4 regions of the Methylobacillus methanolivorans genome follow, and region 1 is predicted to be linked to each of the others. Evidence: predicted binding sites of a transcription regulator. Region 1 holds the regulator's gene; each other region holds the start of a gene.
The links. The regulator sigma-54, encoded in region 1, starts transcription at its own class of promoters, with help from an activator protein. The targets are predictions, from matches to a motif close to TGGCACNNTTCCTGCT.
Positions count from the first base shown of each region.

Region 2: a site for sigma-54 is predicted at 1,979-1,994, ahead of ssuD (FMNH2-dependent alkanesulfonate monooxygenase). Genes of this name have one in related genera too.
Region 3: a site for sigma-54 is predicted at 2,876-2,891, ahead of LG202_RS02210 (glycogen/starch/alpha-glucan phosphorylase). Genes of this name have one in related genera too.
Region 4: a site for sigma-54 is predicted at 3,654-3,669, ahead of LG202_RS00990 (nitrate regulatory protein). Genes of this name have one in related genera too.

Region 1 is NZ_BAAILT010000003.1:116,938-124,754, forward strand. It holds gene rapZ (RNase adapter RapZ) at 1-507, opposite strand, end outside; gene hprK (HPr(Ser) kinase/phosphatase) at 511-1,470, opposite strand; gene hpf (ribosome hibernation-promoting factor, HPF/YfiA family) at 1,579-1,908, opposite strand; gene LG202_RS09445 (RNA polymerase factor sigma-54) at 1,939-3,405, opposite strand; gene lptB (LPS export ABC transporter ATP-binding protein) at 3,425-4,147, opposite strand; gene lptA (lipopolysaccharide transport periplasmic protein LptA) at 4,233-4,772, opposite strand; gene lptC (LPS export ABC transporter periplasmic protein LptC) at 4,798-5,511, opposite strand; gene LG202_RS09465 (KdsC family phosphatase) at 5,521-6,045, opposite strand; gene LG202_RS09470 (KpsF/GutQ family sugar-phosphate isomerase) at 6,049-7,047, opposite strand; gene LG202_RS09475 (NAD(P)/FAD-dependent oxidoreductase) at 7,176-7,817, shown strand, end outside.
Region 2 is NZ_BAAILT010000002.1:606,753-614,569, reverse strand. It holds gene LG202_RS04095 (acyl-CoA dehydrogenase family protein) at 1-726, opposite strand, end outside; gene ssuD (FMNH2-dependent alkanesulfonate monooxygenase) at 770-1,927, opposite strand; gene LG202_RS04085 (acyl-CoA dehydrogenase family protein) at 2,294-3,502, shown strand; gene LG202_RS04080 (sigma-54 interaction domain-containing protein) at 3,574-4,623, shown strand; gene ribA (GTP cyclohydrolase II) at 4,762-5,391, shown strand; gene LG202_RS04070 (hypothetical protein) at 5,442-5,681, opposite strand; gene LG202_RS04065 (DUF748 domain-containing protein) at 5,784-7,817, opposite strand, start outside.
Region 3 is NZ_BAAILT010000002.1:179,839-187,655, forward strand. It holds gene rpsD (30S ribosomal protein S4) at 1-185, shown strand, start outside; gene LG202_RS02195 (energy transducer TonB) at 692-1,462, shown strand; gene LG202_RS02200 (MotA/TolQ/ExbB proton channel family protein) at 1,513-2,262, shown strand; gene LG202_RS02205 (ExbD/TolR family protein) at 2,259-2,684, shown strand; gene LG202_RS02210 (glycogen/starch/alpha-glucan phosphorylase) at 3,006-5,483, shown strand; gene LG202_RS02215 (DUF4197 domain-containing protein) at 5,569-6,249, shown strand; gene LG202_RS02220 (RBBP9/YdeN family alpha/beta hydrolase) at 6,333-6,896, shown strand; gene LG202_RS02225 (glyoxalase superfamily protein) at 6,910-7,281, shown strand; gene LG202_RS02230 (DMT family transporter) at 7,284-7,616, shown strand; gene LG202_RS02235 (hypothetical protein) at 7,682-7,817, shown strand, end outside.
Region 4 is NZ_BAAILT010000001.1:218,451-226,267, forward strand. It holds gene LG202_RS00975 (ABC transporter transmembrane domain-containing protein) at 1-503, shown strand, start outside; gene LG202_RS00980 (formate/nitrite transporter family protein) at 958-1,770, shown strand; gene LG202_RS00985 (protein kinase domain-containing protein) at 1,823-3,550, shown strand; gene LG202_RS00990 (nitrate regulatory protein) at 3,684-4,943, shown strand; gene LG202_RS00995 (CmpA/NrtA family ABC transporter substrate-binding protein) at 5,409-6,617, shown strand; gene ntrB (nitrate ABC transporter permease) at 6,689-7,588, shown strand; gene LG202_RS01005 (ABC transporter ATP-binding protein) at 7,603-7,817, shown strand, end outside.

The DNA of each region.
Region 1 (7,817 bases):
ATGCTTGAAGCCAAAAGAAGAGAACAGCAAGATCAACTCGCCATTTTTCTGGGTAACAAATTCCTTGACCCAATGGCGTAAGGCATTGGCGCTAAGGTTGCTGGTATCGATACGCAACCCCATGTCAACCAAAGGCTCCAACAGATGGCGCTCGTAGCTGATGCTTTCAGCCAAGGTGCTGGTGTCGTTGCTCAACGGGTGGCGGCGGCGCGTCTCGCTGTAGCGCTTGACCAGTGTCTCGACATTGGCCTCAAGGAACAATACCTGCACATCGATGCCTTCGCTCTTGAGCTTGCGAATATTGCCAGGCAAGGCCTCCAGTGAGGCACTACGGGTATCAATGCTGATCGCCACTCGCTCATGCTGCACCTGGCTCAAGTGCTCAGAGGTTTGTGGCAACAAGGTGGCAGGCAGGTTATCGATGCAATAATAGCCGCTGTCTTCCAGCAACTTGAGTACGATGCTCTTGCCTGAGCCTGAGAGACCGGTAACGATAACGAGCTGCATGGATTAATCCGCCTGGTGTTTGAGCTTTCTTGCCGTGCGCGCCATTTCACGATGCTGGCGCTGCATGAACTGCTTGGTGCCGTTGATGCCACGCAGCAAGAGCATATGATTACGCACGGCCACCTCGACCAATACCGCAATATTGCGCCCGGCAGCCACCGGGATCACCACCTTGGGGACTTTCACATCGAGGATTTGCTCATGTTGGGATTTAATCTTGAGCCGATCTAGCGGCACCATGGTATCGGCCATTTCCAGTTGCACGATGAGATCCAAGGGCTTGGTTGGCTTGACAGCGTTATCGCCAAACAAGGCACGGATATTCAGTACGCCCAGCCCACGCACTTCGAGAAAATCCTGCAGTAACGGCGGGCAACGCCCTTCGAGCCGGTCAGGCGCAATACGATAAAAATCGACAATATCATCGGCAACCAGCCGATGGCCGCGTGAAATCAACTCCAGCGCCAATTCGCTTTTACCAATGGCTGGCGTGCCCTTGATCATCAAGCCAAAGCCCTGCACCTCCATAAAAACACCATGCTGGCTTTCCGATGCAGCAACCGCTTGCGCAAGGTAGTGGCTCAACACATCCATCAGGCCAGGGCTACGCAACGGGGAGGTAAACAAGGGCGTGCTAAATTCATCCGAGGCTGCCACCAATTCATCCGGAGCCTCTTCGCCATTGGCGACAATAATCGCGGCCAGGTCAGCAGAAAACAGATTCTTGATCGCCTGGAGCAATTCGCGCGTCTTGAGACTGCGCAAATAATCCATTTCGGCACATCCCAGCACTTGTACACGGTTGGGATGCACAAAATTCAGGTGTCCAACCAAGGCCAGTGATGGCTTGGTCACCGTTTCACTCGTGAGGGGGTTATCACCGCCAGCTAACCCTGATACCCATTTCAGCTTGAGTTTGCGGCGCGTATCCTTGTAGAGCTGGGTAACACTGATTTCAGCCATGTGTGCTTAATACCTTGGAGGAAAACAAGGGAGGAAACTGGCTGCCAGAGTACCAAATCCATGCATGAATCATTGATCTGGCACTCTTTTGCAGCATTTCAATGGGAGTTATTCAACTGCCTGCTGGTGCTTGAGGCCTCCAGATGCCTGATTATGGTTGCTGACTTTTTCCTTGTGCTTCACTACCTGGCGATCCAGCTTGTCAGCCAACGAGTCAATCGCGCTATACATGCTTTCTGCCCCGCATTCAGCGTGCAGGTCGTTGCCCGGCACATGCAAGGTGGCTTCCGCCTTCTGCACCAGCTTCTCCACGCTCAGCGTCACCTTGAGGTCGATCACATGATCAAAGTGATTGCTGAGTCGGGCCAGCTTGGACTGCACATATTCGCGCAGAGCTGGTGTAACGTCGAGATGATGTCCGGTCAGATGCAAATTCATAACGCTCTCCTTACTTGAAAAACGCGCAAATCAAAGCGACTTGCGCTGGTTGGCCGCGGGTATCTGTAGAGACTCGCGGTATTTCGCTATGGTTCTTCTTGCAACAACTATGCCTTGTTTGCCAAGGATGTCGGTAATCTGGTTATCAGACAGTGGTTTTTTCGGGTTTTCCTCGCTCACCATCTGCTTGATCAACGCACGAATCGCCGTGGCAGAGCACGCCCCGCCCGATTCTGTCGCCACATGGCTGCCGAAGAAATACTTCAATTCGTAGACACCACGTGGTGTGAGCATGTACTTGCGCGTTGTCACGCGTGAAACAGTGGACTCATGCAAACCAAGTTCGTCGGCAATCTCGCGCAGCACCAATGGGCGCATCGCTACTTCACCGTGCTCGAAAAAGTTGCGTTGCCTATCTACAATCGCCTGCGACACGCGCAAGATGGTGGAGAAGCGCTGCTGGATGTTCTTGATCATCCACTTTGCCTCTTGCATCTGGCTCATGAGATATTGACTCGAACTATCGCGGTTGCGTTTCAGGATACCGGCATACAGCTGATTGATACGCAACTTAGGCACGACCTCATCATTGAGGCTGGCAATCCAGATGCCCTTGATCTTCTTCACCACGATCTCATGCTGGATGTAATGATCCGAGGTGATATGGCTGAACTCTCCGCCTGGACGAGGATTAAGCTGGGTCACCAGTTGCTGCACGGTTTTCAGCACATCGTCATCGCAATGCAACAGCTTACGCAAGCGTGTGTAGTCGCGGCTCGCGAGCAAGGGCAAATGTTGCTCGGCAACCTTGATGGCCAGATCAACATAAGGCGTATCTTCTGGCAGCGCACGCAGTTGCAGCGCAAGGCACTCTGCCAAGTTACGTGCACCGATACCGGGCGGATCAAGGTTCTGGATATGCTTGAGCGCTGTTTCCAGCTCCAGCTGGTCTATTTCCAGCTCTTCCGGCATCAGTTCTGCCAGCTCTTCCAGGGATTGCTCAAGGTAACCATCATCATTGATGGCATCCACCAGCACCATTGCCAGCGTTTGGTCACGCTCAGACAACGGCAGTAGCTTGATCTGACTTAACAGGTGCTCGCGCAGGGTGAGATTGACTGCCTCCTGGAAGCTGAAGTCATTGTCATCATCATTGTTGGAACCGCCCTCTTCCCAGCGGTTGCTGCCCTGGAAAGATTCAAAATAATCATCGCCACCACCAAATTCATCAACACGTGGCACATCTTCGCTCGCAGGCGCAGGTGTATCGCTAGCTGGCGTAGCTACCGCGACATCCGGTGTGGGGCTATAACTTTCCGACATTTCAGCCGCACCATCAGGGCCATCAACACGCTCCAGTAATGGGTTGGCCTGCAACAGCGACTCCAACTCCTGGTTAAGCTCCTGCGAAGACAGTTGCAACAGCTTGATCGACTGCTGCAACTGCGGCGTCAATGCCAGGTTCTGGGAAAATTTTAGCTGTAGACTTTGTTTCATCTCTCTAATTCTGCTTTGACTACAGGCGGAAATCCTTGCCCAAGTAAACTTCTCTGACACTTTCGTTATGGATGATCTCGCCGGGTTTGCCTGATGCAAAGACACGGCCTTCATTCACGATGTAAGCCCGATCACAGATACCCAATGTTTCACGCACATTATGGTCAGTGATCAACACGCCGATGTTACGCTCAGTCAGAAAACGTACGATCTTCTGAATATCCAACACCGCAATTGGGTCAATCCCGGCAAAAGGCTCATCCAGCAAGATAAAGCTGGGGTTGGTGGCCAAGCATCGGGCAATTTCCACGCGGCGACGCTCGCCGCCGGACAGGCTCACCGCCATGCTGTTGCGTATATGGGTGATATGGAGCTCTTGCAGCAGAGATTCAAGCTGCTCCTTTTGCTGCTCAGCCGTCATGTCCTGCAACTCAAGGATCGCCTGGATATTTTCCGTCACCGTCATCTTGCGGAAGATTGACGGTTCCTGAGGAAGATAGGCCAATCCCATGCGTGCACGCTGATGGATAGGCATGCGGCTCAAATCCTTGCCGTCGAGCAAAATGCGTCCGCCATCCAGAGGGACCAAGCCCACCATCATGTAGAAACTGGTGGTTTTACCCGCGCCGTTTGGCCCCAGCAAGCCCACCACTTCACCACTATTGAGTTGCAGCGAAATATCCTGCACCACCGTGCGGGACTTATATTTCTTGCGCAAACCTTCTACGATTAATTCACTCATTTATGCAATATCTATCGATGCCATCTCTAATCAAACACAGTACCCTGGCCCCTTTATCACCAGACCACTGCGCTTATCATCAGTTTCAGGGAGTCTCTGTGGCTGGCTTCTTCTTGGGCTGAATAATGGCGCGCACACGTCCTGTAGGCGTTGCAGGTGTCGCCGCCTGGGAGCCACCGCTGATCACCTCGGCATATTCAGCATTGGCGTCATACATGATGTAGTCGCCGTGCACGATATCCTCGCCGCGCTTGACCCATGCCTTAGTGAATAACTGCACCTTGTCCATGCGTCCATCATACTCTATCCGCTGACCACTGCCTTCCATGTATTCGTTCTTGCCGTCACGCTTCTGCTTGAAAGTGGTTGGGTTGCCATAAGAGGTGCTGTGTTGAAAGCCTTCCTTATCTTCACGCACAACCAGCTTGTCGCCACGGATCACCAATGTACCCTGGGTCAGGATCACATTGCCGGTATAGGTACTGGTCTTCTTTGCATCATTCACCTGTACCGAATCAGCCTCCAACTCGATCGGCTTATCCCGGTCTGCCTTTTCGGCATAGGCAGTCGCTGACAACATGCCGATCAATAGGGCAGGCAATAAGGAACAACGCAAGTTGCGCATAGGGTCTCCGCTGAAGAATATCGTTCTATTTGGTTTTAGTTGGCTGCTTGGCATTTTTACTATTCCCGGCTGGGGTAGATTTGCTGGACTTGCTGGCCGCTGGCTTGGCGGCAACCTGCCTAGGCTTACTGGCAGCCTTGGGCTTACTTGCCTGCGGCTTGGCCGCAGGGCGCTCATAATGGCTACGCACTCGCTTATTGAGCTGGATGGTTTGATTCTTCTTGTCGTAATACATCCCCACCGCGTGCACGACGCTCTTTGGCCCCTGGGTAATGACCACTGGCTGGTCAGTAGATGCGATTTCCTTATCCGGCTCCACGCGCAGGTATTGCGTTGTCAACGTCATCTCTGGACGGTCAGCAAAGGCGGGCCTGACCACGCGCACATCATCGCGGAACTCGACCACATCGCCCTTGCTGGACACATGGCCTCGCTTGCCCTCAATCGTCGTCGTCGGCTTGCCAACGCCAAACTGGGTAAAATGTGGATTGGTCAGCTCGGTACTGTCATCATCTGGGTAATGCCGCATTTCAGATGCCTTGAGGATATGGCTAATCGCTCCCGTCGCATCGGTCTTGGTGGTGACAAAATTATTGAGGATGTAATCCGGGTCATGACGTGTACTGCCATCCACGCGCGGCTCCGGCGGCTGCACCGTGCGGTCAATCCACAGCGTGATCAAGGCCAACAGGCCCAGCACGGCTAGTGGAAACAGGATGGTGTTGGTACGTCCTTGCATATCGCTTGATTATTTCAAATAAGGCGCCATTTGGGCATCAAACGTGCCTTGCGCCTTCATCAGCATCTCACAGACCTCACGCACCGCACCAAACCCTGCCTGGCGCTCGGTCGTGTAGTGGGCATATTCCTTCACCAGCGGCATGGCATGCGGCACGGTGATCGCCAGGCCAGCACGTCGCATGGGCGGGATATCGATGACGTCATCGCCCATGAACAGGCATTCCTCGGCAGAAACCCCCTGCTTTTCCAGCAAGTCGTTGAACGCCTCAAGCTTGTCATCAATGCCCTGGTAGATAATGCTGACGCCAGTGTTCTCGGCACGCTTGACCACGACATTGGACTTGCGCCCTGTGATGTACGCCATGCGGATGCCAGTGTTCTTGAGCATCTTCATGCCCAGGCCATCCTGTGAATGGAACACTTTGTATTCCAGGCCATCATCACCCAGCATTAAGCCACCATTGGTCAAAATACCATCCACATCGAACACTGCTACCTTGATGCGCTTTGCGCGCTCTTCTACTGAAACCACGTTCTATACCACCTTTGCCATCAAGAGGTCGTGCATATTGAGTGCGCCGACCAGGTTACCTTGCTGATCAACGACCAGCAGGCTGCTAATTGAATATTGCTCCATTAATGCCACGGCATCGACTGCCAATTGTTCGGGCGCAATCGTCTGCGGGTCAGCATGCATCACATCACCCATGCTAGTGCCGTGAATATCAATCCCGGCCTCAAAAGCACGGCGCAAATCACCATCCGTGAAAATCCCGACAGGCTTACCTGCCTCATTGAGCACGGCCGTCATGCCCAAGCCCTTGCGCGACATTTCCAGCAAGCCATCTTTGAGACTGCTGGCGCGAGGTATTCCAGGCACATCATCGCCACTACGCATCACGTCTTGCACATGCAGCAACAAGCGTCGACCAATGGAGCCACCAGGGTGCGCCAGCGCAAAATCCTCGCGAGAGAATCCGCGTTGATCAAGCAAGGTCACCGCCAAGGCATCACCCAAGGCCAGCGCAGCTGTGGTACTGGCCGTAGGTGCCAAGCCTAGCGGGCACGCCTCTTGGGTCACGTGAGCATCAAGGAAAACAGCGGCTGCCTTGGATAGGGTCGAATGACGATTCCCTGAAATACTGATAATAGGCGTGCCAATACGTTTCAAGGGCGGCAGTAGCGCCAGCAACTCATCCGCCTCGCCCGAGTTGGACAAGGCAATCACCACGTCATCCTGCGTGATCATGCCCAAGTCACCATGGCTGGCCTCGGCAGGATGCATAAAAAAAGCGGGGGTACCAGTGCTCGCAAGCGTCGCGGCGATCTTGTTACCGATATGACCGGACTTGCCGATGCCGGTCACGACAACTCGGCCCCGGCATTGTAAAATAAGCTCGACTGCGTTGACGAAGCTCTCATCCAGGCGCTCGGCCAATGCCTGGACCTCTCGCGCCTCGATGGACAATACCTCGCGCGCCAGTTGCAGTGGTGCAGTTGCGCTATTGCTTGTCTTTAACTTGGAAATTCCCATATGTGCCAAGTATAAAAGGGAATGTTCCCTGAATAAAGGATATGCCGGCAAAGTCGGCATAATTTTTGCGTGATTAATTTATTTAAGCTTGACCGCCGCCCTTATCCCAACTCCCGGAAATACTACGCATGAGCCAGCACGTACTGATTGCAGGCGGAGGCATTGTTGGTTGCTTAACCGCGATGGAGTTGGTTGCCAGAGGCTGTAAAGTTACCATTGTCGAGCGCAACAAGATTGCCAGCCAAACATCAGGAGAATCTTCCTGGGCCGGCACAGGCATCATGTTTCCGCTATTGCCGTGGATGTATTCAGATCATGTCAATACGCTCACGCATTACGGCGCTTCACGCTATGCCGATATTTGCTCGCGCCTGCTCAAGGAAACCGGCATCGATCCGCAGATGCTGAATTCTGGCTTTCTGTTATTGCCCCCATTTGACCATGAGGCCGCACTGGCTTGGTGTAAGCGTTACCAAGTCAAGGTCGAAGAAGCTAGCGTCGCAGCCTTCGGCATCACATCACCAAGTGGCGACCACGCTCTGTGGCTACCCGAAATCAACCAGGTTCGCCCACCCTGCCTCATGCACGCCTTACGCACATGGCTAGAAAACCATCATGTCAGGTTGCTTGAACACACTGAGCTCAAGCCACTACCCCAAGACACTACTCGTCTGAAATCATGGCAGACCACAACCGGCGAATGGCTGGAAGCCGACCATTTCATCGTGACTTCTGGCGCATGGAGCTTTGAGCTACTAAAAGAAGTAGCA
Region 2 (7,817 bases), on a different contig from region 1:
CCCTTCAGCAATGCCCTGGTAGATGTTGGAAAAAATCAGTTGGGCGATAAGCGGACGCAGGCAGGCAAAAGGCGTGCTGAGCGGGCCGGGCTGCGTCAGCAACTCAGCCTCGTCCACCCGCACATGCTCAAAGTCAGCACTGCCGCTGTCGGTCTGGCGCTGGCCGATATTGTCCCAATCCTGATGCAGAATGATGCCTTGGCGCGTGGTCGGGATAGCGGCAATCAGCAGCTTTTGGCTCTCGGCATCGATGGCGGAGGCGATCAGCATATCGGAATCGGTAGCACCAGAACAAAAGCTCTTCTTGCCGTGAAACTCGCGCTGCCCGGCAACAATCTCGCTACTGGTGCGGGTATCCAGCGGGTTGAGCGCATTGCCCCAGAACCAGTTGTTTTTCGCAGTCTGGCGGAACCAGGGATGCCATTGCGCCTCGGTACCAAAAAGCCGTACTGTTGCCAGCATGAGGTGCTGGAAGGCAAACACTTGGGCGATCGAGCTATCCACACGAGCAAAGGTGCGTACGATATCCAGGGTCTCGGTCCAGCTGGCGCCCAAGCCACCCAAATCCGAAGGAATGATAAGCCCTAGTAGTCCACTGGCACGAATCTGGTCACGTTCAGCTTTGGGCGTGCCGCCTAATTGATCCCTGGTGACAGCTGTCTTGGCAAATTCGTTCGCCAAGGCCTGGGCTACAGTTTTGGGATCAACAGGCTCAGCAGGCCTCATCTCTGCCAAGGGTAATGCTTCAATTTGATTCAAGACTTTGCTCCTATTTGACTGCCGTCAGCTTACCTGCGGCTGGCGGGGGCACGATATCGTTCGCGACCATCTCGCCGAATGGGCCAGTAAGGTTAATACTACCCAGCGCACGCTGCTGGTCGATAGGTAGTAAAGGGAATAACAATTCAGCGACGCGATAAGCTTCCTCTAGATGTGGATAGCCCGAGAAGATGAAATAGTCTATCCCCAGTGCGGCATATTCCTGGATGCGATCTGCCACCTCTTGCGGGCTACCCACCAGTGCAGTACCAGCACCACCACGAACCAGGCCAACCCCGGCCCAAAGGTTGGGAGCCACGACAAGCTTATCGCGCCGCCCACCATGCAGGGAGGACATGCGACGCTGGCCTTCTGAATCGAAGCGCGAGAATGCCTTCTGCGCCGCAGCAATGGTCTCATCGGTAACATGTGAAATCAACTCATCCGCAGCCTGCCAGGCCTGCTCGCTCGTTTCGCGCACAATCACATGCATGCGAATGCCGAACTTGAGCGTACGCCCATGTGCAGCAGCCTTTGCCTTGACGATTTCTATTTTTTCCTTCACTGCGTGCAACGGCTCACCCCAGGTGAGATAAACGTCAATCTGTTCCGCTGCCAGCTCTACAGCCTCAGGCGAGGAGCCGCCAAAAAATAATGGTGGATAAGGCTTTTGCACCGGCGGATACATATTCTTGGCATTCTTGACCTTGTAATACTTCCCTTCAAAATCAACAGACTCGCCAGCAGCAACACCACGCCAAATCTTCAGGAACTCATCAGCCTCAGCGTAACGCTCCTCGTGGCTCAGAAAGCTGCCGTCACCATGCTGCTCATCCGGATCGCCTCCGCTCACGACATTAATCAGCAAGCGGCCATCCGCAATACGATCCAATGTTGCGGCCATACGGGCAGACACTGTCGGAGAAATTGTGCCTGGCCGGATCGCAACGAGGAATTTGAGTCGTTTGGTGAAATTGACCAGCGATGATGCTACCACCCAGGAGTCCTCGCACGAACGTCCAGTCGGGATCAGAACGCCCTTGAAACCAAGCTCATCCGCCGCCTGGGCCACCTGTTTGAGGTAATGGTGGCTGACGGCACGACCACCATGGCTCGTGCCCAAATAGCGGCTATCGCCATGAGTAGGAAGAAACCAGAAAATATCCATCTTGCTGTCCTTGTCTGAGTAAACACATCAAAAAACCAACTACCCAGTTTCAGCAAGCTCCATGCCATCAGCTAAGTAAATGTTTTTTAAACACTTATAAAAACCACTTTTCAAGAACTGCTGCTTAATCAGCAAGAAATTGCTCAATTGCTGATATGCCAGCACACTGCCTCTGAAGAATAACGCGCCGGTGCTGATTATTCAGCAACAGTTAACAATACAGATAGCAACAGCTCTTCCTCGGGACCAAGCCCAGATTGGCCTGGCAGGCTGCTTCCCAGGCAGCAGCAAATCAATCAGCCCCCTGTACTGAATTTTGGCACGATAGCTGCTACATCCTTATTAATTAACTGACGGATATAACTTTTGGCTATTTCAAATATTAAACTGCAGGGCAACATCGAAGAGCCGCAAGCGCTATCTATTCGAGATATTACGCAAGCGCTGGTGGCCGAGTTCCGCCTCACCGCTGTGGAACGTGACGAAGCAGGTGGCACACCGAAGGCCGAGCGTGACCTGATTCGCCATAGTGGCCTACTCGCTTTATCCATCCCGAAACATGAAGGTGGCCTGGGGGCCAACTGGCAGGATGTCATGCAAGTCGTTCGAGAGTTTGCCCAGGTAGATAGCTCTATTGCGCATGTGTTTGCCTTCCATCACCTCATGCTGGCAACCATCAGGCTATTCGCCCGCCCGGACCAATGGCAGCCTTGGTTTGAGCATACCGCACGCCTGAACTGGTTTTGGGGTAATGCGCTTAATCCATTGGACGAACGCACTATCAGTCGGCACGTAGGTCACTGGTATGAATTTTCCGGTAAGAAAAGTTTTTGCTCTGGTGCGCTAGATTCAGAAATGTTGATTGTTTCTGCCTATGCCCAAGATACACGCGAGCTGGTTGTTGCCGCCCTGCCGACAGGCAGGACGGGGATCAGTGTATTGCAGGATTGGCACAACATCGGCCAACGCCAGACAGATAGCGGCAGCGTCAATTTCGAGAAAGTACGTGTCGAGGCTAGCGATATTTTGGCTGACCCTGGGCCGCTCAGCACACCCTTCTCTTGCCTGCGCCCATTGCTCGCCCAATTAATCCTGACAAATATCTATCTTGGCATTGCGGAAGGTGCCTTCAACGATGCGCGCCACTACACACTCAATGAAGCAAGGCCTTGGCACCGCTCTGGACAAGAGTACCCAGCGGACGATCCTTACATCCTAGCGCATTACGGCGAGTTCTGGGCGAGCCTGCAAAGCGCACGTGTGCTTACCGACATCGCTGCCCGCAAATTTGACGAAGCATGGAGTAAGCAAGAGCAATTGACAGAGGCTGAACGCGGTGAAGTCGCTATCGACATCACCTCAGCCAAGATTATTGCCACACGCATCGGGCTAGACATTACCAGCCGCATGTTCGAGGTGGCTGGCTCGCGCGCCACCCATGCTGGCCTAAGGCTAGATCGGCACTGGCGCAACCTGCGTACCCACACATTGCACGACCCTCTCGATTACAAAATCAAGGAGCTAGGCGAATGGGCACTGAAACAACAGTACCCGACGCCAACATTCTACTCATGAACTTACTGGACAACGACTATATGGGACTGACCCATCGCGAATTTGACAGCATTTACTCGAAAGAGGACGACATGAATTTGTTAACCCTACCCAACTCCCAGTCGCTCAGCACCTCAATACGTGCCACAGCCCAGGTGTTTGAAGACCCGAAATCGCTAGCGCTTCTTGCACGCATTCAGCAAATAGCACCTAGCGATGCCAATGTGCTGATCATTGGAGAAACCGGCACAGGCAAGGAACTGATCGCCCGCCATGTGCACGATCTCAGCCATCGCAAGGGCAAGCCTTTCGTCGCCGTCAATTGCGGTGCTTTCTCCGAGACGTTGGTAGAAAGTGAACTATTTGGCCATGAAAAAGGCGCATTCACCGGCGCATTCTCGGCCAAGACAGGCTGGTTCGAGGCTGCCAATGGCGGCACCATTTTCCTTGATGAGATTGGTGACTTGCCCTTGAGTATCCAGGTCAAATTGCTGCGCGTATTGCAGGAGCGCGAAGTCGTGCGTTTAGGCGCACGCAAGCCGACACCAATAGATGTACGCTTGGTTGCTGCGACCAACGTGCGACTGGAGGAAGCTGTATTAGCCGGGCATTTCCGCGAAGACTTGTTCTACCGCCTGCGCGTCGCACATCTGGAAATTCCTACCCTGCGTGACCGTCCTGGCGACATCCTGCCCTTGGCGCAATATTTTGTGAGCGAATACCGCCGCCGCCTCGGCTATGGCGAAGTAGAAATCGACGAGGATGCAAAACGCAAATTGCTTGCACACGCATGGCCTGGCAATATCCGCGAACTAGAAAATGCAATTCACCATGCACTGCTGATTTGCAAGGGCAACCGGCTGCGTAACGAGGACTTGCAACTATCGTCCATGCAATTATTCCACCGCAGCCGCCATGAACATGATGGCCATGGTGGTAGCGACTCACTGCAACATGCCTTGCATCAGCTATTTGAAGCCGGACACGAAACTCTTTACGAACATATAGAAGATACTGTCGTCCGCACAGCCTATCACTATTGCCACAATAATCAGGTGCAAACAGCACGCTTGCTGGGAGTCAGCCGCAATATCGTGCGGGCAAGGCTGATCAAGATGGGCGCAATTTCTGCGCTGAAATAATCCTGGATATTAGCGATGAGCCGCCGTTGCATCATCACAGCACGGCGGCACCCAATAAAACGGTAGCATCAAGGGCTGATTTACTTTAATCTGCCTATCTGCATTTTGCAGCAGCATTCAACCATAGCACTACTCGACATGAGCACGATCAGTAAAATTTCTTCCTCTACCCTGCCTACCAAGTACGGTCAATTCATCATCCATGTCTATCACGATATACAAAGCGGCCAAGAACATGTCGCATTGGTGGCAGGCCATGTGCTTAATAATGATAACGTCATGGTGCGGGTGCATTCAGAATGCCTGACGGGCGATATTTTCTCTTCTAATCGTTGTGATTGCGGCGAGCAATTAGTGCTGGCACAAAGCATGATTGCCGAAGCAGGACAAGGCGTTCTGCTGTATCTCAAGGGACATGAAGGGCGCGGCATCGGCCTTGCCAACAAGATCCACGCCTATGCACTGCAAGACCAAGGGTTGGATACTGTCGATGCTAATCTGCATCTGGGTCTACCGATTGATCAGCGTAGTTATACGGCTGCCGTAGATATTCTCAAGGATCTGGGCGTGCACTCCTTGCGCCTACTCACCAATAATCCAGAGAAGGTATCCAGCCTGCAACAAGCTGGGTTGACCATTCATGAACGTATTCCACTGGTGATCCAGCCTAACCAGGATAACCTGCAATACCTACTGACCAAGCGCGACAAACTAGGGCATTTTTTCTCGCAGGCAGAGATGCAGAGCCCAGATTTTGGCGAGCTGTAATTAGCGAAGTACACAAATAAAAAGAGCGGTTAACCGCTCTTTTTATTTAATCAATTGAAATTCCTCTTCACATGATGCAGATGATAACCATGCTGCTCAATATCCTTGATAATCAGGCTGGCATCATAATCTTGGTGCCTATCCTCTTTGTTCACCTCGACATCAGAAGTCTGGTGAATCAACTTGGCATAATCCGGGTCTGACACATCCACCTTGGAAACATCAGCCCCTGCCCTCACCGAGATATATTTATTACTACTGGTCGCACTCTTATAGATATCGACTTTCATGATGATCTCCACCTGGTTGATATTCAAAAAAGCATTGCTAGCCAAGCTATTTACCCTGATATGACCACATGATCAAGAAGAAGTGCCATTGCTAGTGCAGTGTTAGTCCTTCCGCTCCACGCCCAGCTCCAGCGGCATCTTGACCTCATGTTCATCCGTCGAGATTCGATTTAAAGGCTTCACCTGCACTTTGCCAGTATCCAAGGATAATGTCTCCAATAGGTAGCGCCGCACAGCCTCCTGACGTGCATTTGCCAGCGCCTCAAGCCACGATGGCTCCAACTTGGCTTGCTTGTTGAGGGCATCTAGCAATTTTTCATAATAAGCAGCGTCATCTTTCTCCTGTTTGATGCTGTCACGGGTTTCAGGTGCCAACTGCTCCTTGCCAAGCTTATCCAGTGCTGAACGTACTTTTTTATTGTGGGTATCAACTGGCCCCGGCTTTTCACCAGGCTGTAGCTGGATACCCATTTTCGCCGCAACCTGGTTACGCACAAACTGCACCTGCAAGGCACGACCATCGGCCTTGTCATCAAGCACTGGAGCCACTTGCAATACCAATGCAGGCCGCTTGGCCAAGGCCTCGCTGATGACCTTGAGCTTTTCCTGTTCTGGTGGTGCAAGTTCAGCACTACCTGGATCAAACACCAACGCTTCCAGCTTATCCGAGCTAATACCGAGCAAGTTGCCCAACGCACGGAACGGCGAGGTCACCAGCTTACCCAGTACATTGACGATCGCCTTCCAAACGATTTTGCCATAGCTGAATTCAGGATCATCTAAACTGCCTGCGACTGGCAGATCAAGATCAATGACGCCGTTGCTATCCTCAAGCAACGCAATCGCCAGGTCTAGCGGCAAGTTAACCGCATCCTCGCTCGCCACTTTCTCGCCCAGCTTGAGCTTGTTGACGATAAACTTGTTCGCCCCGGCCAATTGGCGATTCTTGATCTTGTATTCAAGGTCTACCGACAGCTTGCCCGAGTCGATGCGACGACCAGCAAACTTGCCGGAATATGGCGTTAGGCGATTCATTTCCAGGTTACGGAATATCAACTTGAGATCAGTGAACTCGGTAGCCTGGAATGGTTGTACCAAACCGCGAATGCGCGCAGATCCATAATCATCCACCTTGCCATCCAGCTCAACTTGCGCCGTCGTAGTGGGCTTGGTGGACATACCATTGATGACACCCGACAAGGTGTTGATATGCGTGCCAAACTGCGGAGTAAGCGACAAATCGGCAAACTCTAGATTGGCATTGTCAATGCGAATGCGCTCAATGGCGACCGGGAAGGGATCGGCAGCTTTTGTCGATGCTTGCACCGGCGTAGCCTGCGCTGTGCCGGTTGGCTGCTCCCGCAGAATACGTTGGACATTCAGGGTGCGATCTTCATAAATAATGAACTTGCCACGCGGCTGGTTCACCTTGAGTTCGTTAATATGCAGGCTATCTGGCGCCAAGGCCAGCTTGAGGCTGTTGGTGGAAAGGCTGCGCCACCCCAAGAACGCCTGCCCGGTGTCCTCTTCCACGATATCGAGCTGATCAACACTAAAGCCACCTTGATATTGCATAGCCAGTTGCTCAGCCTGCTTAAGGTTAAGCTTACCTTGCGTACTCACCGCGCCATTGTTCAACTTGAGCATGGCGAACTGATTGACGTAAGGCGCAAAAGGCTTGAGCGAGAAACCTGCAAGCTTAAGATTGATATCCCCGCTCATAGGCTCCGGTGCCAGCTTGCCACTCGCACTGAAACTACCACCTTGCTTGACCTTGAAAGCAACACTCACAGGCAGCGTACGCTTGGTATCCAGGCTGACATCCTTGACTTCCAGGCTAGCCTGCTCAATATCCAACGCCACTGGGGTTTTAGTGCTTGTATCGTTGAAGTGTAGGCCAGCATTTTCCAGCGCAAAACGCTTGAGGTCGAATGCCCAGGAGGAAGGTGCCCCCTTCTCCACATCAGGCCTGGCTTGTGCTGTCTTGGCCTGATGCGCTTGGCCTTGCGCAGTGGGCTGCGCTGGCTCCAGAATGGCCTGCCAATTCACCTGCTTGGCATCCCGTAGCACATCGGCTCCCAGCCCCTTTAAAATAAGCGCTTCCAGGCTGGCTTTCTGCGCAGCAATATCTACTTG
Region 3 (7,817 bases), on a different contig from region 1:
CCAGCAGCACCAAGCTGCCTATCGTCGTAGAAACATTGGCTAACCCACCATTGATTCGCCCAGAGTGGATCACATGGGCTGAGCAACCTCAGCAAGCCAAGGTTGCTCACTTGCCAGCAGCGGAAGATGTTCCATTCCCTGTGGACGTTCAACAGGTTGTTGAATACTACGCAAACCGTCTGTAATTCTTTTGACGGAATCGAAAAGGCCGCTATTAGCGGCCTTTTTTATTTTCTGCGACAATTTGCCACAATGCAGATGCGGGAAATAATAAGAATCGCGCTCAATTAGCTGCTAGAATGCGTATTATTCTTGACTATGCACATGAGAATAGTTATCATTTTTCGCTCTTGCAAGGGTAGCCTTGCATCATTGACTGCAACCCAGACATAGAGCGGGATAGAAATGAAGACAGTGAACAATTGTAGGCGTGTAGTGCTTGCTGGTAGTGACGGGTGCAGGGTGGTGTACTGTGAGGAATGTCATGTTGCAGAAGTTGAAGTTGGAGCCTTGAGTTTGCGCTTGGAGGATCATGCGTTTAACTCGCTTGCTGAGATGATCCAGGAAGCGGCCACCCGATTAGCAATATTGAGTGCCAAGAAATCCCATAGTCAATTTACGACCCACATCAAAAATGTCCATTGAGCTTTCACTAGCACGCCTTTCAAGAGAGCAATATGTTGAGGGGCAATTGAGTCAAAAACTAATTCGTAGTTTGATTCCCAAACGGGTTTTCCGCGAAAAAGATCAACAAGATTTTTCTGCCAAGGCGCTGGTTGCGACTGTAGTCCTCCATGCAGCTGTATTTGCAGGTCTGATTGCTGTATCTACCAGGGAACCTCATCAGGAAGATGCAGCGCCACCTATCATGGTGAGCTTGGTTAAAAGCCCGGAACCTGTGCCTGAGGTGGCAATTACCGAACCTGAGCCGCAGCCAAAGCCTAAACCACCTGAGCCAAAACCTAAACCCAAGCCTAAGCCCAAAGTCGTGGATAAGCCGGTACCGATTGAGGCGCCTAAGCCTGTTGAGGAGGTGAAGGAGGTGAAGCAGGAGGTTTCCGAGCCTCAGCCTCAGGACATGAAACAAGCGCCTTCGCAAGCTCCTGTTCAAGATAAGCCGGTAGTGGCTGAGAAGATAGAGCCGGTCAAGCCGCCTGAGCCCAAGGATCAGCCGATTCCTGAAATTGCGATTAGTGGTGTTTCCTATCTGCATCAAGAGATGCCGGTATACCCTGCGATGTCCAGAAGGCTTGGTGAGCAAGGTGTGGTGATGTTGCGCATCCTGATTTCAGAGTCTGGTGTGCCCGAATCCATACAGATCGAATCTAGCAGTGGTTCGGAGCGTCTGGATAAGGCAGCGCTTGAAGCCACCAAGAAATCCAGGTTCAACCCGTATAAGCGTAACAACAAGCCGATGAAGGTGTCCGTGATTGCTCCGGTCAGGTTCTCCATCTCGGATTAGCAAATTTAACCAGGTTAGTCATACTTTTACACATATAGGATTAATGCAATATGGAAAATGCATACGAATTTAGCAGCTTGGACTTCATTCTGGACGGTGGGCCAGTGTCCATCCTGGTTGCAGTTGTGCTGGTCTTCATGTCGGTGGCAAGCTGGTATCTCATGGTGACCAAGTTTTATCAGGCCTTGACCATACGCAGTGCCAACCGTGAATACAGCAACCATTTCTGGCAAGCACCTTCAATCGAATCTGCCTTGCGCCACAACAGCGGTGAAACCATTGTCTCGCGCGTGGCTAACCAGGCAATAGATGCGGCCGAGCACCACCAGGCGCATGTAGCACACAATGTGGAAGAGGCTTGCAACAAGGATGAGTTTATCGCTCGTGCCATGCGCCGCCAGATTTCCACCGAAAGTGAACGCATGGATTATGGCTTGACCATGCTGGCATCGGTAGGTAGCGTGGCACCATTTGTCGGCTTGTTCGGTACGGTGTGGGGTATTTACCACGCTTTGGCCAGCATCAGCCAAAGTGGCCAAGCAACCCTGGACAAGGTGGCAGGCCCTGTGGGTGAAGCATTGATCATGACAGCGCTGGGTTTGGCTGTGGCGATTCCTGCGGTATTGGCCTATAACGCGCTAGTACGTCGCAACCGCCTGATTCTTGGTGAGGTGGAAGGCTTTGCCAATGACTTACATATCCTGCTGACCACTGGTGCTCCTCTGAACCCTAGTAGCAAGACGACTGCTGGTGCAGCTGCTGTGCGCACCGGTGCCAAGCTGAAAGAGGTGACAGCATGATGGCTGGTGGTGGCATTGGTGGTGGGGAAGGCAATAGTCGCCCCATGTCCGAGATCAACACCACGCCGCTTGTAGACGTGATGTTGGTATTACTGGTGATTTTTATCATTACCGCGCCTTTGTTGACGCATGCCGTCAAGATCGATTTGCCGCAAGCAACCAGCCAACCATCGCCGGAAAAGCCGGATATTATTGATGTAGCGATTGATCCAGCAGGCACAATGTATTGGAATGACCAAACCGTAACGCTGGAAGAGCTGAATGCAAAACTGCATGAAGTAGCGAATAAAGAGCCTCAGCCAGAGTTGCATATTCGTGCCGACAAGGAAACTCGTTACCAGGTGTTGGCAGAAGTCATGGCCTATGCCCAAAATGCTGGCGTGCAAAAACTGGGTTTCGTCAGCGACCCTACACCCAAATAAGCAATCTTGCATTGATCACACACAAGGCCGGGAAACCGGCCTTTCGCGTTTCTGCTGTTCCCATTGGTTTTTGTTCCTGCAATGTTTTTACGTTTGCTGTTCAACTTTTTGTTGCTCATGTAGTCTTGTAAAAGAGTTCACCTGTGGTGATCGTGGCAGATTGGAGTCTGCCCGACCTATTGTTCCCGCAATGGCCTGATTTTTGCTCGCTTTTAAACAGTGACATCAAGCTTCGCATGAATTTCATGTTGGCCATTCATTATGTGCTGCTGCACTCAAGCCAACGGGTGGCATTTTGTAAACTCACACGGAAAGACGCCAATGACTGCTGCAAAAGAATCCAAGAAGCCCAAAGCCTCCACGCCTGTGATTACTACCGAGAAAACCCCCATCGCCCAGGCGTTGCAGAATCACCTGATTTTTTCTGCATTCAAGACCAGTGAAGCCTCCACGCCACGTGATTGGTATGTGGCAACGGGATACACCGTACGCGACCATGTGGTCGAGCGCTGGGTGAAAACTGCCGAGGCATACAATGCCCAGGACCCGAAGCGGGTGTATTACCTTTCGCTGGAGTTCTTGCTGGGGCGCATGATGCAGAACGCTGCACTGAATCTGGGCATTGAGGGCGAAGTGCAGGAAGGCTTGAAGGCCTTGGGTCACAAGCTGGAAGATGTTGTGGAGCTGGAGAATGATGCTGCGCTAGGCAATGGCGGCCTGGGACGATTGGCGGCGTGTTTCTTGGATTCCATGGCGAGCATGGATATTCCCGGGACAGGTTACGGCATTCGTTATGAATATGGCATGTTCCGCCAGTCGATTAGCCAGGGGCAGCAGGTGGAAAACCCCGATAATTGGTTGCGATACGGCAATCTCTGGGAGTTCCAGCGCCCTGAAAGCCAGTATCCGGTAAGGTTTTATGGAAAGGTGGTGGAGTTCCCGACTGCCAAGGGCACGGAATACCATTGGGTCGATGCCGAAAGCGTGCTGGCGATTGCCTATGACATGCCAGTACCTGGCTACGACACGGAAACCGTGAATACCTTGCGTTTGTGGTCTGCCAAGGCGGCGCGTGAGTTTGACCTTGCACATTTTAATGACGGTAACTACGAGAAGGCCGTCGAGGAGCGCAATGCCTACGAGAATATCTCGAAAGTGCTATATCCCAACGACACTTCTGTGCTGGGCAAGGAGTTGCGCCTCAAGCAACAGTATTTCTTCGTCTCGGCTTCGGTGCAGGATATCTTGCGCCGCTTCCTTTCCAAGCATGATGATTGGAGCGTATTGCCGGACAAGGTGGCGATCCAGCTCAATGATACACATCCCGCCATTGCTGTTGCTGAGCTGATGTACCAATTGGTGGATGTGCATCACCTCAGTTGGGAAAAAGCCTGGAAAATCAGCGAAAAAGTATTTGCCTATACCAACCATACTCTCATGCCGGAGGCGCTGGAAACCTGGCCGGTGGAGATGTTTGGCAAGCTGCTGCCGCGCCACCTTGGCATTATCTATCGTATCAACCACGAGTTCCTGCAGATGGTGAACCACAAGTTCCCGGGCGAGACAGATTTATTGACGCGAGTTTCCATTATTGACGAGGAGCATGGTCGCAGGGTGCGCATGGCGCATCTCGCCGTGGTTGGCAGTCATACTGTTAACGGGGTGGCAGCATTGCATAGCGAATTGCTGCGATCTACGCTGTTTGCTGATTTCAACCGCATCTTCCCTGGTCGATTCATTAATATCACCAATGGTATTACCCCGCGGCGTTGGCTCAATCAATGCAACCCGGGCTTGACTCACTTGCTGGAAAGCGTAATTGGCAAGGATTTTCATCATGGTTTGGATAAGCTGCGCGCATTGGAGCCATTGGCAGAGGATGCCGATTTTCGCAAGGCATTTCGTGCGGTCAAGCATGCCAACAAACAGCGGCTTGCCAAGCGTATTGAGCATGTAACCGGGGTGAAACTCAATCCGAAGGCCTTGTTTGACATACAAATCAAGCGCATTCATGAATACAAACGCCAGCTTCTCAACGTTCTGCATATTATTACCTTGTATAACCGCATTCGTAGCGGGCAGGCCAAGGATGTCACGCCGCGAGCTGTAATTTTTGGCGGCAAGGCGGCACCTGGCTACTGGCTTGCCAAGCTGATCATCCGCTTGATCAACGATGTTGCTTCTATCGTCAATGAGGACCCAGCCGTAGGCGATAAGCTTAAGGTGGTGTTCTACCCCAATTACGAAGTATCGGCTGCTGAGCTATTGTTCCCTGGCAGTGATTTGTCAGAGCAGATTTCCACTGCTGGGACCGAGGCTTCAGGTACCGGTAACATGAAGATGGCGCTGAATGGTGCCTTAACAATTGGCACGCTGGATGGCGCTAATGTGGAAATACGCGAAGAGGTGGGTGAAGAGAATATCTTTATTTTTGGCCTGACGACGGAGCAGGTGGCCGAGGTCAAGGCTAACAATTACAATCCTTGGGATTATTACCATGGCAACCCCGAGCTGAAGCAGGCAGTGGATATGATCACCAATGGCTTCTTCTCCGTTGATGAGCCGGATCGTTATCAAGCAATCGGCGATACCTTGCTTGGCAAAGGCGACCAATATCTTTTGTTGGCAGATTATGCCAGCTACATCGAAACCCAGGATGCGGTTGGCCAGCTCTACAAGGATGAGGAGGAGTGGAGCCGTAAAGCTATCCTCAATGTGGCGCGGATTGGCAAGTTTTCCAGTGACCGCACTATCGGTGAGTATGCGGAGAACATCTGGAACGTCAAACCCGCAGAATAAAGTCTTGAAGGCACTTCGCGGTCATCGCGCATTGCCCGCCAATAGAGGTAGAATGATCTTCTACCTCAATACTACCGGAGGGGCTATGCGCCATTTTGTCACTGCTTTATCGTTTATTGCATTTTCTAGTCATGCCGTTGCGCTCGATTTGAGCAGTATTAGCAATGCTGACGCTAGCCAAGGCCTGAAACAGGCACTGACCCAAGGCGCTGAGCGAGCTGTCAGTCAATTGGGCCAGGCGGGCGGCTTTCTCAATAATCCGCAGGTGAAAATCCCTTTACCTGAGTCGATGCAAAAAGCGGAAAAAGCCATGCGCATGTTTGGCATGGGCAAGCAGGCGGATGAGTTGGTGGTTAAAATGAACCAGGCAGCAGAGGCTGCTGTACCTGAGGCCAAGGCCTTGCTGGTTAATTCCGTCAAGCAGATGAGCGTGCAGGACGCCAAGGATATCCTGACAGGCGGGCAGGACTCGGCGACGCAATATTTTCGCAAGACTACCTCCGGCCCTATGGCAGATAAGTTTCTGCCTATCGTGAAAAAGGCTACTCAAGATGTAGACCTCGCAAAGCAATATAATCGCTTTGCCGAGATGGGCAGTAAATATGGCTTGGTGGGCAAGGACCAGGCTAACCTTGAGCAATATGTGACGCAAAAAACGCTGGATGGTGTTTACCTGATGATGGCTGAGGAAGAAAAGGCCATTCGCCAGGACCCAATGGGCCAGGCAAGCAGTTTACTCAAGAAAGTGTTTGGGGCAGTGAAATAGCTTTTTTATTGTGCGCTGAGCAATCGTTGCGAACTAAAGCCTGTCAATTGTTCTAACCACATATTCAGTATGTGGGGAACAGCATGCAAACGCACCGCGTCTATATCATCCATGGTTACCAGGCTTCAGCGCAAAGCCATTGGTTTCCCTGGGTCAAGCGTACATTAGAGCAGCAGGATTTTGAGGTACAGGTGCTGGCATTACCAGCACCGGATCACCCGGATATTGATGCCTGGCTGGATTGTCTACGCGACAATATAAAACTGGGTAGCCAGACTTACTTGATTGGTCACAGTCTGGGTTGCATTACTTTGCTGCGCTATCTTGAGGATCAACAGCAAGCCGTAGCTGGTATGGCTCTGGTGTCTGGGTTCGCTGAACCATTAAGTTTCCTGCCAGTGCTGGATCCATTCAGCGCAGCGCCACTGGATGCAGAAAAACTGGTTCGCTTAGTGCCACAGCGCATCGTCATGGCGGCTCAAGATGATCACATCGTGCCTTACCCTTATTCATTACGCTTGGCCGAAAAACTTGATGCAGATTGGGAGTTATTTGAGCGTGGTGGGCACTTCATGGCACAGGATGGTTTTACCGAATTTCCTGCACTTTACGATGTGATGATACGCATGCGTGAGCAAGCCACATGAGCGAGGAGGGAGCATGAAGAAAGTAACCCAGCAAGTCGTACCTGCAGTGCGTGTGGCTTCTTATGCACTGAGCAAACCCTTTTATGAAAAACTCGGCTTCCGTGAATTGTGGACCCACCAATTCGAGCCGGGGTTACCCTTTTTTGCCGCGATTGCACGGGATGACATGCAGGTATTCCTCACCGAGCACACTGGCGATTGTGCTTTTGGCGCATTAGTACATTTTTACGTGGATGATGTCGATGCAGTGCACCTTGAGTTCCTGCAGCAGGGCTTGCATGTGACTGAGCCACCTGGCAATGATCTTGGGCCAAGTGTGCGTAATATGCTGATGGTGGACCTCGATGGCAACCGGCTGAACTTTGTGACCGTGACAGAGCCGTGAATATGCAGCACTGGATCTACCTGGCGATTGCCATCGTTGCCGAGGTGATCGCTACTTCGGCTCTCAAGGCCAGCGATGGCTTTAGTCAATGGCTGCCCAGTGTGTTGGTCGTGGTTGGCTATGGTTTGGCATTTTACTTTTTAGCACTGACCTTGCGCAGCATTCCGGTTGGCATTGCCTACGCGATTTGGTCGGGGTTAGGCATTGTCTTGGTGACGTTAATTGCACTAGTGTTGTATGGGCAAAAGCCAGATTTGCCAGCCGTCATCGGCATGGCATTGATCATCACTGGCGTTGTGGTGATGCAATTATTTTCCAGGACGACTGGCCATTGAAATCAATACGCAGCATGTGATTGCGTATTCAGGGTATGTACCCTCCAACACGAAAGGAATAAATAGTGGCTGCACCATGGCTGACGGTATTAAAGGTGGTTCCCTGGATTGAAGTGATTCGTAAGGCCCCAGAGATTGCAGATGGGGCGAGAAAGTTTTGGCACGCCGTCTCTGGCAAGCAGGAATATCAGGAGCCCGAGG
Region 4 (7,817 bases), on a different contig from region 1:
GCATGATCGCCATCGTACCGCAGGATCCGGTGATCTTTTCTGCCAATGCACTGGAAAACATTCGCTACGGCAGACCGGATGCCAGCGACGAGGAAATCAAGCGTGCAGCTCAGGCGGCACAAGCGCATACATTCATTGAGCACCTACCACAGGGTTACAACACTTTCCTGGGAGAACGTGGCACCCGGCTCTCCGGCGGGCAGCGCCAACGCATTGCGATTGCACGCGCCATTCTCAAAAACGCACCTATCCTATTGCTGGACGAAGCCACCAGCGCTCTGGATGCTGAATCTGAAAATTTGGTGCAACAGGGGCTGGATATTGCGATGCAAGGACGTACCACACTGATTATTGCGCACCGCCTTGCCACGATTCAGAACGCAGATCGCATCGTGGTTCTGGAGCAAGGTCGCATCATTGAAACAGGCACCCCGCACGAATTAAGGCGGCAATCCGGGCTCTATAGCCGCTTGGCGAAACTGCAACTGGATATCCAACCGTGAGCGTGCACCATAATAAATCACCCCACCTACACAAATGCACCACAACCGTGCAAATAACCTAGCAGCTCCCTCACCTTAAGCTCACGGCGGCAAACCCAGGGCGGACTCATATGCCACCACGCGCATCCCGCCTTTGTTATTACTAGATATCTCACGATTCACGCCACGATATCGCCGCAACCGCCTGTCTCCCGTATCAATCAATCTGCATGATCCAAAGCGTGCATGGGATGCTGCCATCACCGGCATTGTGTCAGTGCTAAACCCCGGCACATTTTTTGCTGGCTTTGATACTGGATGTACTGCATGAGATAGCGCCAACGGGGGCGCTGATCATGCGAATGTAGCGCAACACTCCACAAAAAATCACGATAGGACAACGGCGTCCACTTCAGGTGTTCCTTACCAGGGATATCAGGAGTGGACGCTTTTTTATTTTTAACGAGGTGTACTTATGGCTTATCTACTACCATCAGAGTTCGTGACCAAAATGGTCGATGCCGGCGAATCCAAAATCTTCATGTCCACCCGGGACACCATCATCCGCGCTTATATGGCAGGTGCCATCCTGGCCTTGGCTGCCGTATTTGCTGTCACAGCATCGGTGCAAACTGGCTACCCGTTGATCGGTGCCATACTGTTTCCTGTCGGGTTTGTCATGCTTTACCTGCTGGGTTTCGATTTGCTCACCGGCGTTTTCGTTCTCACGCCACTGGCCTTGATCGACAAACGCCCTGGCGTCACCGTCAAAGGCATTTTACGCAACTGGGGGCTGGTATTTGTCGGCAATTTCCTCGGGGCATTTACCGTTGCAGTGTTCATGTCCATCGTCTTTACCTTTGGCTTTGCAACAGAACCGGACAAGATTGGCACCATCATCGCCGGCATCGGTGAAAAACGGACACTGGGCTATGCCGAGTTCGGCGCGGCGGGCATGCTGACCGTCTTTATTCGTGCCGTCATGTGTAACTGGATGGTATCCACCGGTGTTGTGGGTGCCATGATTTCCACCAGCGTTTCCGGCAAGGTAATGGCAATGTGGATGCCGATCATGGTGTTCTTTGCCATGGGTTTCGAGCACTCCATCGTCAACATGTTCCTTTTCCCTTCTGCCCTCATCATGGGAGGTAATTTCTCCATCATGGATTACCTGATCTGGAACGAATTACCTGTAGTTCTCGGCAACCTGGTCGGTGGCTTGGCCTTCACTGGGCTGACCTTGTACTCCACCCACATCAAGACAGCACCCAAGCGCAGCATGCGTTAATTGTTCACGGGGCGATGACTAGACATCGACGTCGTCGCCCCGGCACAGCAATATGGACAACACACTCAGTATTTCCATCGGCCAGCACTCTGACCGGGGACACAAGGATATCAACCAGGATTTTCATGGTGCATGTGTACCGCAAGGCCACCAATTGACCACTAAAGGCATTGTGGTTGCGCTGGCTGACGGCATCAGCAGCAGCACTGTCAGCCAAGTAGCCAGCGAATCTGTCATCAGGAACCTGTTGAGTGACTATTACTGCACCTCCGATGCCTGGAGCGTCAAGCACGCCGTACATTGCGTCCTGAATGCGATCAACTCCTGGCTATATGCACAGACCCGGCGTAGCCAGTATCGTTATGACCGGGACAAGGGCTACGTCTGCACCATCAGCGCCCTGGTCATCAAATCCAACCAGGCACATCTTTTTCATGCTGGCGATACCCGCATCTACAGATTGAGCGGCCAATCCCTGGAACAGCTCACCGAGGATCACAGGGTCGTCATCAATGCAGAGCAAAACTATCTCAGTCGCGCACTAGGCACAGGCCCGCAGATCGAGATCGACTACCTATCCATGCCCATCGAGACAGGAGACATCTTCCTGCTGGCTTCAGATGGCGTATATGAATATACAGATGCAACATTGATTGCCACCGCCATCACCGACCACCCGTATGACCTTGATGCCGCTGCACGGCGAATTGTGGAACAAGCCCTGGAGCGTGGCAGCCAGGACAATCTGACAGTGCAAATTGTCAGGATAGATCATCTTGACCAACGCCAGTCCAACCCGCTATTACCCCACTCAAGCCTGCCTGCCCCGCCATTGCTGGAAGCACGGACGGATTTCGACGGCTATCATATCGTCAGGGAGCTGCATCACAGCCATCGTAGCCACCTTTATCTCGCGATTGATCGTGATTCAGGCCGGCAAGTAGCGCTGAAGACGCCATCCACCGACCTAAGTGCAAATCCAGCGCAGCTCAACCGTTTTACTCTCGAAGAATGGGTGGCACGGCGCATCAACAATGCACATGTGCTAAAACCGTGCAAACGCGAACGCAAGCCACATTATCTCTATGTCGCGATGGAGTTCATCGAGGGCATCACTCTGGCGCAGTGGATGCGGGACAATCCCAAACCGGACCTGGAAACGGTACGCGGCATTGTCGAGCAAATTGCCAAGGGCTTGCAGGCCTTTCATCGTGCCGAGATGCTGCACCAAGACTTGCGCCCGGAAAATATCATGATAGACCACCATGGCGTCGTCAAAATCATCGACTTCGGCAGCGTCTGGGTCGCAGGCCTGGAAGAGTGCCATCTCGCGGAAAACTCTCCCATTCCTGGCGCTATTCAATACATGGCACCTGAATATTTCCTCGGCGATGCCGGGTCGCCGTTATCAGACCAATTCTCACTCGGTGTCATCGCCTACCAGATGCTCACGGGCAAGTTACCGTATGGCACCCAGGTCGCCAAACTCAAGTCTCGTGGACAACTGCAAAGACTATCCTACCTATCGGCCATCCATATTCACGACAGCGTACCATCCTGGGTGGATGATGCACTGGCCAAAGCCGTACATCCAGAACCAGAAAAACGCTATCAAGCCTTGTCAGAATTCATCCACGACCTGAGGCACCCCAACCAGGGCTTCCTCCATCGCCACCGGGGCGGATTACTGGAAAAGAATCCTCTCCTGTTCTGGAAAATCACAAGCCTGTTATTATTCATGCTTGTCATCAGCCTGTTGTACATCATCCAACTCTCCTGAGTTACATGCACTAGCACAAAGGCTTCATCAACTACTACTCCGCATTGTCATTGTTCCAAGCGCTTTATCCATTACCCTTGATCAGCCAGATCACAATGACACTGCGCATGATTTTTGCTACTGAATGAATACCATGAGAGACATTTCCCCAGACCAAACTATTATCCTGGCCAAGATGCGGCATATCGATGAGCTTGAGCGGCTCTCGATATGCACCGGCTTTGTCGAAACGATTGGCCTGATCATCCACCAGATTCAGACCGAGCGCGGTGCAAGCTGCCTTTACCTAGCCTCAGCAGGCCAGCGCTTCGGCAAGGAGCGCAGTGAAATCATTGAGCAAAACCAGAGCCTGGAACTGCAATTCCGAGAAGCATTGCAGCGCCACCTGAGCCATAACAACCAGGTTGATGCCAAACAGCTCACCCTGATTTCATGGATATTGCTAGGGTTTGATCAACTGAAATCATTGCGTCACCAGGTGACGTTGCACAAGATTTCATTTCCCGACTGCATACAGTCGTTCAACCGCTTTATCGGTAGCCTGATCTCGCTGATTTTTGACATTACCGACAATGCCGTGAATAGCCAGATTTCCACCTACCTGCTGGCGCTTTACAACCTCGTACAGGGCAAGGAATTTGCCGGGCAAGAACGCGCCGTGGGCTCCTACATGTTTGGCTCTGGCCATATCCAGCAAGAGCACCAGCACAAGCTACTGGAGCTGATCGCCTTGCAGGAAAGGCACTTCGAGCTGTTCAGCCAGTTTGGTGGCAATCCGTTGCAAAAAGCATGGACAGCCTCGAAGGATACCAGCACCCACCACCTACATCAGCAATACCGTGACAAGCTTACCCACGCTAAGGATGGCCAAGCCGTGCAAGCGCATGATGGCGATGCCTGGTTCGAGCTTTGCAGCCAACGTCTCAGCGATATCTGGCATATGCAGTGCCAATTGATCAATGGCATGCATGACATGCTGGAAACCCTGGTCAGCAATGCGAAAAGTGACTTGGCAAAAACGCGTCAATATCTGGAAAAGATGCGCCGCCACCCAGCCACACTGGATAGCGCTTTCTATAACCTCTCCATCCCGGTGGAAAACGCCTACACTTTTCTCGCGCATGACAACCAGCATCCCTACCCCATGGAATCCATCGTCTCCTTACTGCAGCAGCAGTCACAGCAGATTGCCGAAATTGAAAACGAACTGTCTGAAACCAAAAAGGCGCTGGCAGAGAGAAAACAGATTGAACGAGCCAAAGGCGTGCTCATGAGCACGCTAGGCATCAGCGAAGTGGAGGCTTATAAAGTCATGCGCAGTACCGCCATGGAGCAAAACCGCAAGATTATTGATGTAGCAGACAACATCCTAGCCAAGCAAAAAACACCTTGATCAGGGCACTAAAGATGGTGCACCCGCACTTGGGTGGTGCGAAGCATGTTGATGGCCCACTCCTTGAAAGATTCAAATTTACCAATAAAATAATTTAACAATCAACAACTTAAAAACAACCCCATCCCTGGCACGGCATTTGCTAATGCCTAAATGAACAGTGGTGGCCAATGGCGGTTGCCAGCGTTTGATGATGGCAACCTCAAGAGCCACACGGTAATTTGATGGCAAGCCACAAGGCTTGAAAAACCCAGGACAAAGGCGTCCCGATTACAGACAACAGATCGTCTGCAATCGGGACGCCTTTTTTGTTTTTACGCTTTTCATTTTCGATTGATTCAAGGAGCCGCCAGGATGAGCAATTCCAATAAAATGAGTACTGCCAAACCAGATCCATCATTACCTGAATCCACTCCCCATGGCGACGGTATCAACAACAGCAGGCGCCAATTCTTTCACAAGGCGATGGCCAGCACTTTAGGCGCTGCCGCCATGATGAACATGGTGCCCTCTGCTCTTCATAAGCAAGCCTGGGCAGCAGGTTCGGATGCTCCCGAACTCACCGAAGTGAAAATCGGTTTTATACCCTTGACTGACTGTGCCCCGGTGGTTGTGGCTGCGCAAATGGGCTTCGACAAGAAATATGGCATCAAGATCACGCCTTCCAAGGAGGCCTCCTGGGCCGCTATCCGCGACAAGGTAGCCAATGGCGAGCTACATGCCGCGCATATGCTGTATGGCATGGTCTATGGGGTACAGATGGGCATAGGTGGTCAGCAGAAGGATATGTCCGTCCTGATGACACTGAACAACAATGGTCAAGGCATCACGCTGGCCAACCAGCTCAAGGAAAAAGGCGTCACCAGCGGCCAAACGCTCAAGCGCCTGCTCGACAATGAAAACCGCGATTTCACCTTTGCCCAGACTTTCCCTACTGGCACCCATGCCATGTGGCTTTACTACTGGCTGGCCACCTATGGCATCAACCCATTCAAGGATGTAAAAACCATCGTCGTGCCTCCGCCGCAAATGGTGGCGAATATGCGTATCGGCAACATGGATGGCTACTGCGTGGGCGAGCCGTGGAACGCGCGGGCGATTTACGACAAGATCGGCTTTACCGCAGCCACCTCGCAGGATATCTGGGCAGACCACCCGGAAAAGGTGCTGGGCACCACCGCAGACTTTGTCGCCAAGCACCCGAACACTGCGCTGGCGCTGACCAAGGCCATCCTGGAAGCCTGCCGCTATATCGACGCCACCGCCAACCGCCCTGCCGTTGCCAAGCTGATTTCAGGCAAATCCTATGTCAACGCCCCGGAAGAAGTGATCGAAGGCCGCTTCCTTGGGCATTACGACAACGGTATCGGCAAAAAATGGGAAGACCCGAACTACATGAAGTTTTTCAATGACGGTAAGGTGACTTTCCCCTATCTATCCGACGGCATGTGGTTCCTCACGCAGCACAAGCGCTGGGGTCTGCTGAAATCTGATCCTGACTATCTGGCTGTCGCCAAAAAGGTCAACCGTATTGATATCTATACCGAAGCCGCGAAGTCATTAGGCATCACCGTGCCTAGCGACCCAATGCGCAGCAGCAAGCTGATTGATGGCGTAGTTTGGGATGGCAGAGATCCCAAGGCCTATGCCAATAGCTTCAAGATCAAGGCCTGATGATACGTGGCGGTGCAGGCCCCACCGGGCCGGCACCGCACCCCAAGACATGGTGATACGAGGCAAACATTATGAGCGCAGTCAGTATCCGCAAGGAAGATATCAAGACCATCATGAAAAATGATCAAACCATTACAACGCCAAGCAGCCAGCTTCCCCAGGCAAGGCCTGCAGCAGTCGCACGCCCTGGCGTGTTCGCGCAGAAGTCACGCGCGTTTTTCCAGTGGCTATTGCCGCCAATATTTGGCCTTGGGCTGCTGATCGTCGTTTGGGCGCTGATTTCCTATCAATCGCCTAACCTGCCTGGACCAGTATCTACCTGGCACGCCGCCACTGAGCTGTTCAGCGACCCGTTCTATGTCAACGACATCAACGACCAGGGCATAGGCTGGAATATCCTGGCCTCGCTGGAACGCGTGGCCCTGGGCTTTGGCCTGGCAGCACTGATTGGTATACCGCTGGGCTTCATCATCGGGCGCTTCCAGTTCATGTCGCGCATGGCGGCCCCGGTAATCGGCATTTTGCGCCCAGTGTCACCACTGGCCTGGCTGCCGATCGGCCTGCTGGTGTTCAAGGCCGCAAACCCGGCGGCGATATGGGTGATCTTCATCTCCGCCATCTGGCCCATGATCATCAATACCGCGGTCGGCGTCAGCAAGGTGCCGCAGGATTACATGAATGTTGCCAAGGTGCTCAACCTCTCAGAGTGGAAAATCGTCACCAAGATCCTCTTTCCTTTCGTTCTGCCTTACATGATGACAGGCGTGCGCCTGTCCATCGGCGTGGCCTGGCTGGTGATCGTCGCAGCGGAAATGCTCACCGGCGGCGTCGGTATCGGCTTCTGGGTATGGGATGAGTGGAACAACCTCAACGTCGAGCACATCATCATCGCGATTTTCGTGGTGGGCATTGTCGGCCTGCTGCTGGAAGTGGCCCTGACCTCGCTTGCCAAACGCTTCAGCTACGAATAGGAAAGAACCAGACCATGGACAAGATCATTCAGGAAAGATACGTGCAACTCGAAAACGTTGATATGACCTTTCACACAAAGAAGGGGACGTTCGAGGCACTCAAAAATGTCAATTTCAGCATCCGCGAGGGCGAGTTCATCTCTATCATCGGCCACTCCGGCTGCGGTAAGTCTACCGTGCTCAACCTGATTGCAGGGCTGCTACACCCCAGCGCGGGCAATCTGTTCTG